One region of the Serratia sp. LTN-2 genome, then DNA from elsewhere that is predicted to be linked to it. Evidence: predicted binding sites of a transcription regulator. Region 1 holds the regulator's gene; the other holds the start of a gene.
The links. The regulator ArgR, encoded in region 1, controls arginine synthesis, uptake and breakdown. The targets are predictions, from matches to a motif close to ANTGAATAAAAATACANT.

Region 2: a site for ArgR is predicted at 3,543-3,560, ahead of argF (ornithine carbamoyltransferase). Genes of this name have one in related genera too.

The regions. Positions count from the first base shown of each region.
Region 1 covers NZ_JCAXDO010000021.1:14,365-23,762, forward strand. The annotation lists gene AC6BYQ_RS24650 (DNA-binding protein) at 1-353, opposite strand, end outside; gene AC6BYQ_RS24655 (helix-turn-helix domain-containing protein) at 536-796, shown strand; gene mdh (malate dehydrogenase) at 863-1,801, opposite strand; gene argR (transcriptional regulator ArgR) at 2,266-2,736, shown strand; gene yhcN (peroxide/acid stress response protein YhcN) at 3,140-3,403, shown strand; gene yhcN (peroxide/acid stress response protein YhcN) at 3,524-3,787, shown strand; gene mpl (UDP-N-acetylmuramate:L-alanyl-gamma-D-glutamyl-meso-diaminopimelate ligase) at 3,985-5,364, opposite strand; gene fbp (class 1 fructose-bisphosphatase) at 5,534-6,538, shown strand; gene AC6BYQ_RS24690 (methyl-accepting chemotaxis protein) at 6,584-8,137, opposite strand; gene ppa (inorganic diphosphatase) at 8,398-8,928, shown strand; gene AC6BYQ_RS24700 (gamma-glutamylcyclotransferase family protein) at 8,982-9,329, opposite strand; gene tamB (autotransporter assembly complex protein TamB) at 9,332-9,398, opposite strand, start outside.
Region 2 covers NZ_JCAXDO010000012.1:53,403-60,945, reverse strand. The annotation lists gene AC6BYQ_RS20225 (GNAT family N-acetyltransferase) at 1-202, shown strand, start outside; gene AC6BYQ_RS20220 (GMC family oxidoreductase) at 430-2,037, shown strand; gene miaE (tRNA isopentenyl-2-thiomethyl-A-37 hydroxylase MiaE) at 2,053-2,817, opposite strand; gene rraB (ribonuclease E inhibitor RraB) at 2,995-3,420, opposite strand; gene argF (ornithine carbamoyltransferase) at 3,583-4,602, shown strand; gene AC6BYQ_RS20200 (ABC transporter substrate-binding protein) at 4,798-6,366, shown strand; gene pyrB (aspartate carbamoyltransferase) at 6,665-7,543, shown strand, end outside.

The DNA of each region.
Region 1 (9,398 bases):
CTCTCGTTTTCTTCGTCGATGCGCGCCAGCAGGCCGCCGATCCCTTCCCGCATCAGGAAAGCCACCATTTTTTCGCGCTCGCTTTCCGTCAGATGGTAGTAATACTCGATCCAAACCGACAACGGATCCTGGCGCTCCAGGTCATATGCCGCCCCGTCTTCCCTCAGCATCAGCAGATTGCGCGCGCCTGCCGGCAGGCTGTCGATATGATACTCCAACGCTTTTCCCTGCACGCCTTGGCGTCTGCGGCTGAGCCAGCCTTCGCGCCGGGCCATCAGATTGATTCCTTGTGGTGAGGAAGGTAATCCTGCGATGCCTGTCAGCTCCTTGGCGGCAAACCACTCGTTTTTCATAGCCATTATCTCTGGACAATAGTGGGCAAAGTCATTTATTTGGAAACTGATTGGGTCATTTTTGGGAAATTTAATGGTATTCTGATTTCCGAATAAGCGTTTCACGTTGTTCAAACGCCTAACCTTGACCCGTTAGTTATACCACTAACGCAACTTTGGCTAATCAGAAAAGGAATGTAAACATGAATTCAAGGAAGCAGGACTGGCACCCGGCAGACATCATCGCGGCGTTACGCAAGCAGGGCACCACGTTGGCGGCGGTATCACGCAAGGCAGGATTAAGCTCATCAACGCTGGCCAACGCGCTATCGCGCCCATGGCCGAAAGGAGAATGGCTGATCGCCGAAGCGATAGGCGTTCACCCCTCGGAGATCTGGCCAAGCCGCTATTATGATCCGCACAGCGATTGCCTTCTGGATCGCAAAGCGCGCATCAAGTCGTGAACGCAGGGCAAAAAAAACCGCCGGAACAGCGTCCGGCGGCGTTTATCGGCTGACTCGCGGCGACGATCAGTTATTGATGAACTTCTCGCCCAGCTCGATATCTTTGTGCAGCACGTCCAGCATCTCATTCAGCGCTTTTTGTTCAAAGGCGCTCAGGGTGCCGATATCTTTGCGTTCTTCAACGCCGTTTTTGCCCAGCACCAGCGGCTGCGCGAAGAAGCGAGCGTATTTGCCGTCGCCTTCAACGTAAGCGCATTCCACCACGCCTTTCTCACCCTGCAGCGCACGCACCAGAGACAGGCCGAAACGTGCGGCCGCCTGGCCCATGGACAGCGTTGCAGATCCGCCACCGGCTTTAGCTTCCACCACTTCGGTGCCGGCGTTCTGAATGCGTTTGGTCAGATCCGCCACTTCCTGATCGGTGAAGCTCACGCCTGGGATCTGCGACAGCAGAGGCAGGATGGTCACGCCAGAGTGGCCGCCGATCACCGGCACGTTCAGTTCTTCAGGCTGCTTGCCTTTCAGCTCGGCCACGAAGGTGTTGGAACGAATGATATCCAGCGAGGTCACGCCGAACAGTTTGTTTTTGTCGTAAACGCCGGCTTTTTTCAGCACTTCCGCCGCGATGGCGACCGTGGTGTTTACCGGGTTGGTGATGATGCCGATGCAGGCTTTCGGGCAGGTTTTCGCCACTTGCTCAATCAGGTTACGCACGATGCCGGCGTTAACGTTGAACAGGTCGGAGCGATCCATGCCTGGCTTACGGGCCACGCCGGCGGAAATCAGCACCACGTCCGCGCCGTGCAGAGCCGGGGTCGCGTCTTCGCCGCTGAAGCCTTTGATTTTAACTGCGGTTGGGATGTGGCTTAAGTCGACGGCAACGCCTGGGGTAACGGGGGCAATGTCGTAGAGAGAGAGTTCAGAACCTGAAGGAAGCTGGGTTTTGAGTAGAAGGGCGAGGGCCTGGCCGATACCGCCAGCAGCACCGAGAACTGCAACTTTCATCCTATACTCCTTTATTATCTTAAATATATAAAGCGCCGTGAATGTGTTGGTTACGGACCTTAAATTATTACACCTTTAAAAACAATAAATTAGCCAATTCTTGCCTGCCAGTGTAATAAAATGGCCGCTGTCGCGCCCATTTTAGATTAAATCGCTTACGCATGAAGGGCATAGCGCACACTAATCAAAAATAATGCGAGGTTATTCACGAGCAAGTTAACCGGCCGTTACATTACACCCTTACGCAACATCAGAACAACATCATTTTAATAACATTTTATTTACTACTGCGGGCCGATTTTCCGTCGTCAAAAGGGCATATTCATCGCGGCCGGATTTTGTTAAAATGCCGCCCTTTCCTCGCCGCCCGGTCATGTTTATTTTCTTTGGGTCGGCCTCTGTTGCATAAAAATTCATCTATATGCATAATCATGACTTCCACTATCAACTTTCCACGGTGCAAAATGCGTAATCCCGCAAAACAGGAAGATCTGATCAAGACGTTCAAAGCGTTATTGAAAGAAGAAAAATTCAGTTCTCAAGGCGAGATCGTTTTGGCGCTGCAAGAAGAAGGCTTCGAAAACATTAACCAATCCAAAGTATCGCGCATGCTGACCAAGTTCGGTGCGGTACGTACGCGTAATGCCAAAATGGAGATGGTGTATTGCCTTCCGGCCGAACTCGGCGTGCCGACCACTACCAGCCCGCTAAAGAACCTGGTGCTGGACGTCGACCATAACGACGCCGTCGTGGTGATCCACACCAGCCCGGGCGCCGCACAGCTGATCGCCCGCCTGCTCGACTCATTGGGCAAATCCCAGGGCATCCTTGGCACTATCGCCGGCGACGACACGATTTTCGTCACCCCGTCCAGCGGCTTTACCGCTCAGAAGCTGCATGAAGCGATCCTGGGCGTGTTCGAGCAAGAGCTGTGAAACCTGGCGCTAACAAAGTGCGGCTACCGTTCGCATTTTGTTAGCGCTTCTTTAACCCCTGCGTTACCTTCTCGGCCCCCAACCGCGTTTAACACTGCTTTTTTATCCCGCTACAACACATTTCCATGACATCTCCATGTAGCCAGCAGTACCCACTGTGATCTTCCGCACTTTTGGTCAAAAGCACTTACCTCATTGAAATTACATAAAATTAACATCAAAAGATCGTTTTATAAGCGTTTTTTATTCCTTACGGTTATAAAAAAGAAGGTTCACCGGTTTAAAGTTTCACTAGCAACTGTTAGCGAACTATTAATTTTTCGCGTTACTAGCTGTATACTCATTTCCGTGAACTAAGTCACAGTTCGTTAGAACTGATAAAAGAATACGATGAGGTGAGATGATGAAAATTAAAGCTACCGTTGCAACCCTGAGCGTTCTGTCCATGCTTTCCTTCGGCGCATTCGCAGCACAATCTGTTGATGCAACCCAGGCCGCAAAACTGCAGCCCGCCGGCGTGATCACTGTGAGCGGCGTCGCCGCTGCACCTTCCGACATTCGTCAGGCGCTGTCCGATAAAGCCGACGCCAAAGGGGCGACCGCTTACCGCGTGATCGAAGCGCGTAACGACGGCAACTTCCACGCGACCGCTGAAATCTACAAATAAGTACCGGCATTACCCGGCAACGGGCAATACATCTCTGGAACCAAACGCTGTCATAACGGCCTTCAAGAATAAAAATCGCTGCCAAGCCCTTCCAGGCTGTTATGACCAAGGATCGCTATCATGAACATGAAAACTACTGTTGCTGCACTCGGTTTGCTGTCCGTCATCTCCTTCGGCGCCTCCGCCGCCCAGTTGGTGACTAACGATCAGACCACCAATCTGCAATCTATCGGCACCATTACCGTCAGCGGCATCGACGGCGCGCCGACCGACATTCGCCAGGCGTTGTCGGAGAAAGCCGACGCGAAAGGCGCGACCGCCTACCGCGTAATCGAAGCGCGTAACGAAGGCAACTACCACGCCACCGCCGAGATTTACAAATAACAACTCTGGGAACGGCTTTGCAGAGCTGATTACCCTCGTCACTGCCACTGCCGAGTTCTGACGCAAACGCCGATTTCCCAGAGACCCTCTCGTCGTCCTATCCGACGAACCCCGTTGCCCTCGCTCGCGAGGGCTTTTTTATGGGCGTAAAAAAGGCCGCGAATGCGGCCCTTGTGTTGGCTGATGCGGCTAAGCGATCAGTAGGTCACCTTCGGTTCCTGCTTTTTCGCCAGCGCGTCCAGCAGGCGATCGTGAATGCCGCCGAAACCGCCGTTGCTCATCACCAGAATGTGATCGCCCGGCTGTGCGGTTTTCACCACCATGTCCACCAGCGTGTCGAGATCCGCACTCCAGTGCGCCGGTTGCACACAGGCATCCGCCACTTCCGCCACCTGCCACGGAATGTGATGCGGCTGGAACAGGAACACCTCGTCGGCGCGGCCGAGCGAAGGCGCCAGATCGTTTTTGCTGATGCCCATTTTCATGGTGTTGGAGCGCGGTTCCAGCACCGCCAGAATGCGCGCCGTGCCGCCTACCTTGCCGCGCAGCGCGGCCAGGGTGGCCAGGATCGCCGTCGGGTGGTGCGCGAAGTCGTCGTAAACGGTGACGCCGTTGGCTTCGCCGCGCAGCTCCAGGCGGCGGCGGGCATTGATGAAATCGCCCAATGCGCGGCAGGCGTCCGCCGGCTGCACGCCGACGTGGCGGGTGGCGGCGATGGCCATCAGGCCGTTATGCATGTTGTGCTCGCCCACCAGCGCCCAGTTCACTTCGCCGACCTGCTCGCCGTCGAGGAACACCGCGTAATGGCTGGCGTCCGGTGTCAACTTCTGCGCGCGCCAGGTGCCCTCTTCCCCCACCAGCTCCTGCTCGCTCCAGCAGCCCATCGCCATCACCTGTTTCAGGTGGCTGTCGTTGTCCGGCAGAATGATCTTGCCTTTGCCCGGCACCAGACGCACCAGATGGTGGAACTGTTTCTGGATGGCTTTCAGATCGTCGAAGATGTCGGCATGGTCGAACTCCAGGTTATTCATGATCAGCGTGCGCGGGCTGTAATGCACGAATTTGGAGCGCTTGTCGAAGAACGCGCAGTCATACTCGTCGGCTTCAATGACGAAGAACGGGCTGCCGCCGAGGCGGGCCGAAACGTCGAAGTTGCCCGGCACGCCGCCGATGACGAAGCCGGGCTGGTAGCCGCAGGCCTCGAGGATCCAGGTCGCCATGCCGGCGGTGGTGGTTTTGCCGTGGGTGCCGGCGACCGCCAATACCCAGCGATCGCGCAACACGGCGTCGTGCAGCCACTGCGGACCGGAAACGTAAGGGATGCCACGCTCCAGCACCGCCTCCACGCACGGGTTGCCGCGCGTCATGGCGTTGCCGATGATCACCAGATCCGGCGCCGGATCCAGCTGGGCTGGATCATAACCCTGAATAAGATCGATCCCCTGGTTCTCCAGCAGCGTGCTCATCGGTGGATAGACGTTGGCGTCCGAACCGGTGACGTCATGCCCCAGTGAGCGCGCCAGCATCGCCAGCCCGCCCATAAAGGTGCCACAGATCCCAAGAATGTGAATGCGCATAGGTTTCTCATGTGAGTGCATCGAATGTCGGCATATTCTAACGCTCAGAATCGTCCAGAAGAAATGGATTTGCCTATGAATGGCGCGCATCTTTGGGCTACACTGCACGCGAAAACGTTGGCGGTTTGTTAACAGGCCGCTATCCATCCGTAGATTCAGGGATTGTGTCATGAAAACGTTAGGCGAATTTATCGTCGAGAAACAGCACGACTTCTCGCACGCCACCGGCGAGCTGACCGCGTTACTTTCTGCCATTAAACTGGGCGCCAAAATCATCCACCGCGACATCAACAAGGCCGGCCTGGTTGATATTCTGGGAACCAGCGGGGTGTCCAACGTACAGGGCGAAGTTCAGATGAAACTGGACCTGTACGCGAACGAAAAACTGAAAGCGGCGTTGAAAGCGCGCGGTGAAGTTGCGGGTATCGCTTCCGAAGAAGAAGATGAAATCGTGATATTCGACGGCGAGCGTGCTGAAAATGCCAAGTATGTCGTATTGATGGATCCGTTGGACGGTTCGTCCAACATCGATGTCAACGTCTCGGTCGGTACGATTTTCTCTATCTACCGTCGCATCACGCCGGTCGGCACGCCGGTGACCGAAGAAGACTTCCTGCAGCCGGGCAGCGCCCAGGTCGCAGCGGGTTATGTGGTTTACGGTTCGTCCACCATGCTGGTGTACACCACCGGTTACGGCGTCCACGCCTTCACTTACGACCCGTCTCTGGGCGTGTTCTGTCTCTCTCACGAGAAAGTGCGCTTCCCGGCGAGCGGCAACATGTATTCCATCAACGAAGGCAACTACATCAAGTTCCCTCTCGGCGTGAAGAAATACATCAAGTACTGCCAGGAGCAGGACGAAGCGACGCAGCGCCCTTATACCTCGCGCTACATCGGTTCTCTGGTGGCGGACTTCCACCGCAACCTGCTGAAAGGCGGCATCTACATCTACCCAAGCACCGCCAGCCACCCACAGGGCAAGCTGCGCCTGCTGTACGAATGCAACCCGATGGCGTTCCTGGCCGAACAGGCCGGCGGTAAGGCCAGCGACGGTAAAAACCGCATTCTGGACATCACGCCGGTGAAACTGCACCAGCGCGCGCCATTCTTCGTCGGCACCAAGTCGATGGTGGAAGACGCAGAACGCTTCATCGCCGAAAACCCGGACGAGTAACGCGTTTTTTGCCAGGGTTCGGCGCCTTGCCGAACCCTTATCGCCTTACAGCTTGAACGCCGCCATGCTCTGCGCCAGCAGCTGAGCCTGATCTTCCAGCGAGCGCGTCGCCGCCGCAGACTCCTCCACCAGCGCCGCATTCTGTTGCGCCACCTGATCCATCTGCGCCACCGCCAGGTTCACCTGTTCGATACCGCTGCTTTGTTCGCGCGTCGCCGCCGAGATCTCACGCATCAACGCCGTCACCCGGCCCACTTCGCCGGTGATGCCGCTCATGGTCTGCGCCGCCGACTCCACCATCTGCTCGCCTTCCTGCACCCGGTTCTGCGACGCTTCGATCAGCCCTTTGATCTCTTTCGCCGACTGGGCGCTGCGCTGCGCCAGATTGCGCACTTCGCCGGCCACCACCGCGAAGCCGCGGCCCTGTTCACCGGCGCGCGCCGCTTCCACCGCCGCATTCAGCGCCAGGATATTGGTCTGGAAGGCGATGCCGTCCATCACGCTGATGATATCGGCGATGCGGCGTGAACTGTCGGTGATCGCCTGCATCTTGCTCATCACCTGGCTGACCACGTCGCTGCCCTGGTTGGCGATATCGGACACGCTCAGCGCCAGTTGGTTGGCCTGTTCGCAGTTCTCGGCGTTCATTTTCACCGTCGAGGTCAGTTGCTCCATGCTGGCGGCGGTCTCTTCCAGCGAGGCGGCCGATTCTTCGGTGCGCTGCGCCAGGTGCAGGTTGCCGGCCGCCAGTTCGCGTGAACCGGTGTCGATCTGGCTGCTGGCATCGCGCACTTTGCTGACCGAACTGGCCAACGCCCGCTGCATGCGCTGCATCGCGCGTATCAGGCGCCCCATTTCGGTATCGCCCTCGCCGCGGATCTCATGGGTCAGATCGCCGCCGGCGATGTGTTCCAGCTGCGCGATGGACTCGTCCAACGGGCGCAGAATGATCACGCGCAGCGCGAACCAGGCCAGCACCGCCAGCAGCACACTCAGCAGGCCCGCCACCACGATCAGCGAGATCTTGGTGCTGGCGTTGCTTTCCGCGTCATGCACCTGCTGGGCGCCGAGCTTCATGGCGAAGCTGCGGAAATCGGTGAGATCCTTTTCAAACGCGATGCTCAATGCGGAGATGCGCGTCTCCTGAATATGGTAATACTCATCAATCTTGCCGGCCTTGATGGCGGCGGCCATCGGCTTCACGCCCTGTTCCAGATAGGCGCGATAGCTGTTTTGCAGGCGGTTGGAGAGTTCGCGGCCGCGATCGGTCACGGTGCCGACGCCGACAAAGCGCGCCATTTCCTTGTTCGACTGCTCGAGGTAGCCGTAGATGCGGCCGACGGTCGCGTCGGAGACATCAGTCTGGCCGATCTCCCGTTGGCGCACCGCCAGCGAGGCAGCAGTTCGGGCGCGCAGCGTCAGGTTGGAGCTGTTGGCCAGCGAGCCCAGCTCTTCGCCAAGGATCTGGTTTAAGGTATGGATCGAGCGCGATCCTTCGTTAATCGCGTTGACGCCAATAACGCTGACCATGATCAGCAGCATGGTCATCAGGCTCAGCAGGGCGATCAGCCCAGCCTTCACCGTAATCTTTTTTAGCATGAGTTCTTCCCGGCTTCAGAATAGTGAGATCAGACGTAGTAGGGGTGGCAAAACGCGGAGCCAGCTTTGCTGGCTCATTATTGTTTGTTGAAGTTATCGGCAGCCGCAGGCAAAACTTCATGCCGTGGCGGGATTAATCTGGAAATTCTCCGCGCGCAGAGACACTGGGTTTTCGACGATGAAAAGGGCAGGAAATCGCAAAAGAGTCCGCTATAATAGCCGCCACTCCATTTCTGGTTTGATGATTAAAGGAAACCGACATGAGCTTGAATCTGGTCCCTGCTGGCAAAGACCTGCCGGAAGACATCTACGTAGTAATCGAAATCCCGGCCAACGCCGATCCAATCAAATACGAAATCGACAAAGAAACCGGCGCGCTGTTCGTTGACCGTTTCATGTCCACCGCAATGTTCTACCCGTGCAACTACGGCTACATCAACCACACCCTGTCTCTGGACGGCGACCCGGTTGACGTACTGGTCCCAACGCCATATCCGCTGCAGCCGGGTTCCGTGATCCGCTGCCGTCCGGTTGGCGTGCTGAAGATGACCGACGAAGCCGGTGAAGACGCCAAGCTGGTTGCGGTACCGCACAGCAAGCTGACCAAAGAGTACGATCACGTGAAAGACGTGAACGACCTGCCGGAGCTGCTGAAAGCTCAGATCGCTCACTTCTTCGAGCACTACAAAGATCTGGAAAAAGGCAAATGGGTGAAAGTGGAAGGCTGGGCAGACGCTGCCGCGGCTAAAGCGGAAATCATCGCCTCCTTCGAACGCGCCGCCAAGAAGTAATTCTCGCCGCCGTCCGATGAAAAAACACCGCTCAATGAGCGGTGTTTTTTTTCTTACTGTTCTTCGAGACGCTTCAGCCAGTCACCGCTGGTAATTCGCGGGTAACCGTCCACGCTGTGTTTGTACAGGTAGATCCACGCACTCCCATAAGGCGTCTGAATCAGCTCGCGCTTATAGTCCTTGGTGTTGCTTTTCAGTTCGTCCAGCTCTGCCAGAATCGATGAGTTAATACGATACACCTCGCAATGTATCGTGCCCTCTCCAGGGATCGCCGCCGGGTAATGGCCCAGATTATAAATCTGATAGCCTTCGAGCTCGTGCTCGCCGAGCCATTGGGCGTTGGTCATCCAATGGCTGTTTCCCTGTTTGCGTCGTAAACTGCCGTAGACAATTATTCGCATCGCTAAAACTCAAACTGATAGAGCAAATCTAATGCCTGGTCGAGACCAGACACCGCTTCAAGATACAAC
Region 2 (7,543 bases), on a different contig from region 1:
CAAGGGATTGGCGAAACGCCTGGCGCTGCAGGCGCTGGATTTCGCCCGCCAGCACGGCTTCCGCTGTTGTTACCTCGAGACCACCGCCAGCCTGACGCAGGCCGTTGCGCTGTACGAACACCTGGGCTTCGAACACATCGATCACGCGATGGGCACCACCGGCCACGTCGATTGCGAAGTCACCATGCTGAAAACGCTGTAATCGCCCCCCGCCTCTTCATCAGGGCGCAGCTTGCTGCGCCTTTTTTATTAATATCGCAATCAATCAGTAAAACTCGCTATAACGCCGTTTTTCAAGCAGATAAACTGACGTTAAAAACCACGATGTAAATTTAATGTGAAGTTCGTTAATAAATTAACGATCGTAAATTGACCGCCTTTTCCCCCGCGTTACTCTGCCAGTATCTCAATCGCGCACGGAGAGCTGTCATGTCGGAAAATATTTTTGATTACATCATCGTCGGCGCCGGTTCCGCCGGCTGCGTGCTGGCGGCGCAGCTCATCCGCCGCACGCAGGCGCGGGTGCTGCTGCTGGAAGCCGGCGGCGACGACAATAACCTGTTCATCAAGATGCCGGCCGGGGTGGCCAAGATCATCGCCAAAAAGAGCTGGCCTTATGAGACTGAGCCGGAACCGCACGCCAACAACCGCCGCATGCAGATCGCGCAGGGCAAGGTGCTAGGCGGCAGCAGTTCGGTCAACGGCATGATCTACCTGCGCGGCCAGCCGCAAGACTACGACGACTGGGCCGAACGCTACGGCTGCACCGGCTGGAGCTACCGCGAGGTGCTGCCCTACTTCAAACGCGCCGAGGCCAACGAAAGCCTGTCCGACGACTACCACGGCGCCGACGGGCTGCTGCCGGTCAGCGAGAATCGCTACCGCCACCCGCTCAGCATGGCGTTTATCCGCGCCGGCCAGGAGCTGAACCTGCCCTATCGCAACGACTTCAACGGCGACAGCCAGCACGGCGTCGGTTTCTACCAAACCACCACCCACAACGGCGAGCGCGCCAGCACCGCCCGCACCTACCTGAAGGCGGTGCGCGACGAACGGCGGCTGGTGGTGAAACTGAACGCCCTGGCGCACCGGCTGACCTTCGAGGGCAACGTCGCCACCGGCGTGGTCTACAGCCAAAACGGCGGTGCGGAAGTCACCGCGCGCGCCACCAAAGAGGTGATCGTCAGCGCCGGCGCGGTCGGTTCGCCGAAGCTGCTGATGCTGTCCGGCATCGGCCCGCGCGACCACCTGCAGCAACTGGGCATCGAGGTGCGGGCGGATCTGCCGGTGGGCAAAAACTTCCACGACCACCTGCACATGTCGATCAACGTCAGCACCCGCGAGCCGATTAGCCTGTTCGGCGCCGATCGCGGTCTGCAGGCGCTGAGCCACGGTGCGCAGTGGCTGGCGTTTCGCAGCGGCGTGCTCTCGTCCAACGTGCTGGAAGGCGCCGCCTTTACCGACAGCCAGGGCGACGGCCGGCCGGACGTGCAGATCCACTTCCTGCCGCTGCTGGACAGCTGGGACGACGTGCCCGGCGAACCGCTGCCGAACATTCACGGTTTCACGCTCAAGGTCGGCTACCTGCAGCCGAAGGCGCGCGGCGAAGTGCTGCTGCGCAGCAGCAACCCGCGCGATCCGGTCAAGCTGCACGCCAACTACCTCGGCCACCCGGACGATCTGGCCGGCAGCGTGCGCGCGGTAAAGTTCGGCCTCGGCTTCCTGCAAACCGCGGCGCTGAAGCCGCTGATCAAAGATCTGCTGATGCCGCAGCCGGAGTGGACGCGCGATGAGGCGCAGCTGGAAGAGTTCGTGCGAAACTTCTGCAAGACGGTGTATCACCCGGTGGGCAGTTGCCGCATGGGGCCGTCGCCGCAGGACGCGGTGACCGATCCGCAGCTGCGGGTGCACGGTTTTGAACAGCTGCGGGTGATCGACTGCTCGGTGATGCCGCAACTCACCAGCGGCAACACCAATGCGCCGACCATCATGCTGGCGGAAAAGGCGGTGGATCTGTTGCTGGGCGCGCCGCAGTAAGGGCGCGCCTCAACCTCAGGCGGCGGCGGGCACGCCGCTGTGGAAGCGCAGCTCGCTGTCCGGCGACAGGATCAGTTCAGCTTCGAGGCGGCCGAAATGCGCCACCCGTTCGCTGATGTCGCCGCCGGCGATCTGCTCGGCCAGCGTCAGGTAGTCCTGATAGTGGCGCGCTTCAGAGCGCAGCAGCGAGACGTAAAAGCGGTTCAGCTCGTCGTCCAGGTGCGGCGCCAGTTTGGCGAAACGTTCGCAGGATCGCGCTTCGATGTAGGCGCCGCAGATCAGTTTGTCGATCAGCGTCGCCGGATCGTGAGTGCGGATCTCGCGGATCATGCCCTTGGCGTAGCGGCTGGCGGTGATCTTGCGATACGGGATCCCGCGCGCCTGCATGATCTCCAGCACCTGCGAGAAGTGATGCAGCTCTTCCTTGATCAACAGCACCATGCGATCCGCCAGATCCTGGCCGTAGGCCGAGCCGTTTTTCGGCAGGATCTTGCGGGTAAACTGGCCCTGGCGGAACAGCGTGTCCGGCGCGCCCTGCGCTTCGTGCAGAAACGCCTCGTAGGGGCGCAGCAGCGCCAACAGCGCGTCGCCGCTCTCTTTGTCCGCCACGTAGCGGCGGATCAGCCACATGCCGGTCTGCGCGGCTTTCAGCTCGCACACCAGATGGTCGGTCAACAACAGCTGCAGGTTTTCCGGACGGCGCGCGGCGTCGATCCAGGCGTCGGGAGTTTCACAGTGCAGGAAGCTTAAAATCGGGGCTAACAGGGATTGGTATGTCATGGCGTCATTGCCCTATGTATTTCAAGTTGCAGCCAGGCGGCCAGCTCACTCATCCCCAGGAGCTTACTCAGGTAAGTGACTGGGGTGAGAGAGTGCAGCCAACAACGCTGCAGCTTGAAAGACGACGGGGATATCAGGGGCCGGCGAGAACCGGCCCATGTGAATAAGCGGGGTTAATCAGTGGCGTTTGCCGTCGTCGTCTTCGTCGATGTAGTCGCCGTCTTCGTCATCCTCACCGTCTTCACCGTTCGGATCTTCGAAGTAGGTGCCCCAGCCGTCGTAGTTGACGCCGCAGCGTTCCGCCAGCGCCACCAGCTGCTCTACCTGGGCGTCGATCAGCTCGGCGTTCAGGCCGACTTCGCTGATCACGTCGCAGCACATCACCAGCGAACCGTCTTCCACTTCCAGCTCTTCGGCGTCGGTCACTTCGTAGCCCAGCTTGAAGGCTTCAACGGCGGCCTGCTCCAGAACCTCAAATTTCTCGGCGGACAGATGGTGCTCGATGGTGTAGAGCGCGTCCGGATCGCTGCCGTCTTCCAACAGCTCTTCGATGATCAGGCGGGTCTCTTCACGTTGTTCTTCCAGCAATTCGCGGTTTGCCATGCCTATATCCTCAAGTCAAATGGCCTTCATTCCTTCTATTTTCACACACCGCCGACGTTGCTTCCACGATAAACGTGAAAGATTTCCATGCCGGGGTTGAAATTGAATATTCATACATATAAAGTGAATTTTAATTCAATTACACAATCAGGGAATCGGACTATGAGCACCGGCAATGCGTTCTACCAACGTCACTTTCTGAGGTTAATGGATTTCACCCCCGCCGAACTGCAGGCGCTGCTGAAGCTGGCGGCCGATCTGAAACAGGCCAAAAAGCTGGGGCAGGAACAGCGCCGGCTTCAGGGCAAAAACATTGCGCTCATCTTCGAAAAAGACTCGACCCGTACGCGATGCTCTTTCGAAGTTGCCGCATTCGATCAGGGCGCACAGGTGACCTATCTCGGCCCAAGCGGCAGCCAGATCGGCCATAAAGAGTCGATGAAAGACACCGCCCGGGTGCTGGGCCGCCTGTACGACGGTATTCAGTATCGCGGCTACGGCCAGGCGCTGGTGGAAACCCTGGCGCAGCACGCCGGCGTGCCGGTGTGGAACGGCCTGACCGACGAGTTCCACCCTACTCAGCTGTTGGCGGATCTGCTCACCGTACAGGAGCATCTGCCGGGCAAGGCGCTGAGCGAGGTGAAGCTGGCGTACGTCGGCGACGCGCGCAACAACATGGGCAACACGCTGCTGGAAGCCGCCGCGCTGGCGGGCATGGATCTGCGTTTGGTGGCGCCGAAGGCCTGCTGGCCGCAGCCGGAGCTGGTGGCCGAGTGTCAGGCGCTGGCGCAGCAAACCGGCGCGAAGCTCATCCTGACCGAAGACATCGCCGAAGGGGTGCAAGACGCCGACTTCCTCTACACCGACGTCTGGGTGTCGATGGGCGAACCGAAAGAGACCTGGCAGGAGCGTATCGCGCTGCTGCGGCCGTATCAGGTCAACATGGCGATGCTGAAGCTGACCGGCAACCCGAACGTGAAGTTCCTGCACTGCCTGCCGGCGTTCCACGACGACCAAACCACCCTCGGCAAGCAGATGGCGCAGCAGTACGATCTGCACGGCGGCATGGAAGTGACCGACGAGGTGTTCGAATCGGCGCACAGCGTGGTGTTCGATCAGGCGGAAAACCGGCTGCACACCATCAAGGCGGTGCTGGTCGCTACGCTGAGCAACACCCTCTGACAATCCCCCCCTCCGCCCTGGCGCCCCCGGCCAGGGCGGCTAATATATTCCAGGAATATCAAATAGCGGATTGACCTTTGCCCACCGCCGGCAAAGGTTCTACCGTGACAGGCCGACGGCGCCCGCGCCGTAAAAACCAACGATAACAAACCGTTCTCAGCGCCGCCTTGTGGCGCCTTCAGGGGATATACACCGATGAAAGCCAAACTCTTGCCGCTGTTCCTGCTCGCCGCCCTGCCCGCCGCCGCGTTAGCCGCCACGCCGCCGAATACGCTGGTGGTGGTGCAATCGCTGGATGACATCGTCAGCCTCGATCCGGCGGAAGCCAACGAACTCTCCAGCATCCAGACGGTGCCCAGCCTGTATCAACGATTGGTGCAGGCGGATCGCGACGATCCGGCCAAGGTGGCACCGGTGCTGGCGGAAAGCTGGCAGAGCGATGCGGCGGCCAAAACGCTGACGGTGAAACTGCGGCCGCAGGCGGCGTTCGCCTCCGGCAACCCGCTGACCGCCGACGACGTGATCTTCTCCTACAGCCGCGCGGTCAAGATGAACAAATCGCCGGCGTTCATCCTCAACGTGCTCGGTTGGCAGCCGGACAACATCGACGCGCAGCTGAAGAAGATCGACGAACATACCGTGCAGCTGCGCTGGACGGCGGACGTCAGCCCGGCGGTAGCACTGAATATCCTCTCGACGCCGATCGCCTCGATCGTCGACAGCAAGGCAGCGCTGGCCAACGTCAAGGACGGCGACTTCGGCAACGCCTGGCTGAAAATGCACTCCGCCGGCAGTGGCCCGTTCAAGATGCGCGTCTATCAGCCGCATCAGGCGATCGTGCTGGACGCCAACCCCACCTCGCCGGGCGACAAGCCGCAGCTGAAAAACATCATCATTAAAAACGTACCGGATCCGGCCACCCGCCGCCTGCTGATCCAGCAGGGCGACGCCGATATCGCCCGCGAACTGGGCGCCGATCAGACCGACACGTTGAAGAACCAGCCCGGCGTCAAGGTGCTGGAGATCCCGTCCGCCGAGCAAAACTACCTGGTGTTCAACGCCGGCAACGGCGCCAATCCGCTGCTGAGCAACCCGGCCTTCTGGGAAGCGGCGCGCTATCTGGTGGATTATCAGGGCATCACCCAGGATCTGCTGAAGGGCCAATACTTCGTGCACCAGAGCTTCCTGCCGGTCGGGCTGCCGGGCGCGCTGGAGACCAACCCATTCAGCTACGATCCGGCCAAGGCGAAAGCCATCCTGGCCAAGGCGGGGATCACCCACGCCGCCTTTACGCTGGACGTGGAGAACAAACCGCCGTTCATCACCATCGCGCAGGCGCTGCAGGGCAGCTTCGCCGCCGCCGGCGTGAAGGTCGAGCTGCTGCCGGCCGCCGGCAGCCAGGTTTACTCCCGCGTGCGCGCCAGACAGCACCAGGCGGCGATCCGCCTGTGGATCCCGGATTACTTCGATGCCCACTCCAACGCCAGCGCTTTCGCCTACAACGACGGCAAGAGCAGCACGGTGGCCGGGCTGAACGGCTGGCAGATCCCGCAGTTGAATAAGCAGACGCTGGCGGCGCTGGCCGAAGCCGATCCGGCCAAGCGCCGTGCGCTGTACACCGCCATGCAGCAGGAGCTGCAGCGCAGTTCGCCGTACGTATTTATCGATCAGGCCAAAACCGAGGTGGTGCTGCGCGACAACGTCAAAGGCTATCAACAGGGGTTGAACGCCGACATGGTCTACTACGATCGCGTCAGCAAATAGCCGGCGGGCGGCCACCGTCGGCCAATCGATTGCGGGGCGGCAAAAAACGGCGTTTTAACGCTTGCAGTGGCGAAAAGCGCGAGTATAATGCGCCACAATTTGCCAGGAGAAAGCATGAAAAACGACGTTTGTTTTGTTAGCCGCAATCGACAAAACCGACTGCCTATCGGCGGCCAGCTGCCGTTGTTTCTCCTGTTGCTAAACCGATCGTTTCAAGCCCCTCATTGAGGGGCTTTTTTTTGCCTTGAGAATATCCCAAAGTCCCGCGCCACGGGCACGCGTCGAGGAGGAGTGAAAAATGGCCAACCCGCTGTATCACAAACACATCATCTCTATTAACGATCTCAGCCGCGAGGATCTGGAGCTGGTGCTGCGCACCGCCGCCGGTCTGAAAGCCAACCCGCAGCCGGAGCTGTTGAAACACAAGGTGATCGCCAGCTGCTTCTTTGAAGCCTCGACCCGTACCCGCCTGTCGTTCGAAACCTCGATGCACCGCCTCGGCGCCTCGGTGGTCGGTTTCGCCGACGGCAGCAACACCTCGCTCGGCAAGAAAGGCGAAACCCTGGCCGACACCATCTCGGTGATCAGCACCTACGTAGACGCCATCGTGATGCGCCACCCGCAGGAAGGCGCGGCGCGCATGGCTTCGGAGTTCTCCGGCAACGTGCCGGTACTCAACGCCGGCGACGGCGCCAACCAGCACCCGACCCAAACCCTGCTGGATCTGTTCACCATCCAGGAAACCCAGGGCCGCCTGAGCAACCTCAGCATCGCCATGGTCGGCGACCTGAAGTACGGCCGCACCGTGCACTCGCTCACCCAGGCGCTGGCCAAGTTCGAAGGCAACCGCTTCTACTTCATCGCCCCAGATGCGCTGGCGATGCCGGCCTATATCCTGAAAATGCTGGACGAGAAAGGCATCGAGTACAGCCTGCACGGCAGCATTGAAGAAGTGGTGCCGGAGCTGGATATTCTCTACATGACCCGGGTGCAGAAAGAGCGCCTCGATCCGTCCGAGTACGCCAACGTGAAGGCGCAGTTCGTGCTGCGCGCCGCGGATCTGGCCGGCGCGCGCGCCAACCTCAAGGTGCTGCACCCGCTGCCGCGCATCGACGAGATCGCCACCGACGTGGATAAAACGCCGCACGCTTACTACTTCCAGCAGGCGGGCAACGGC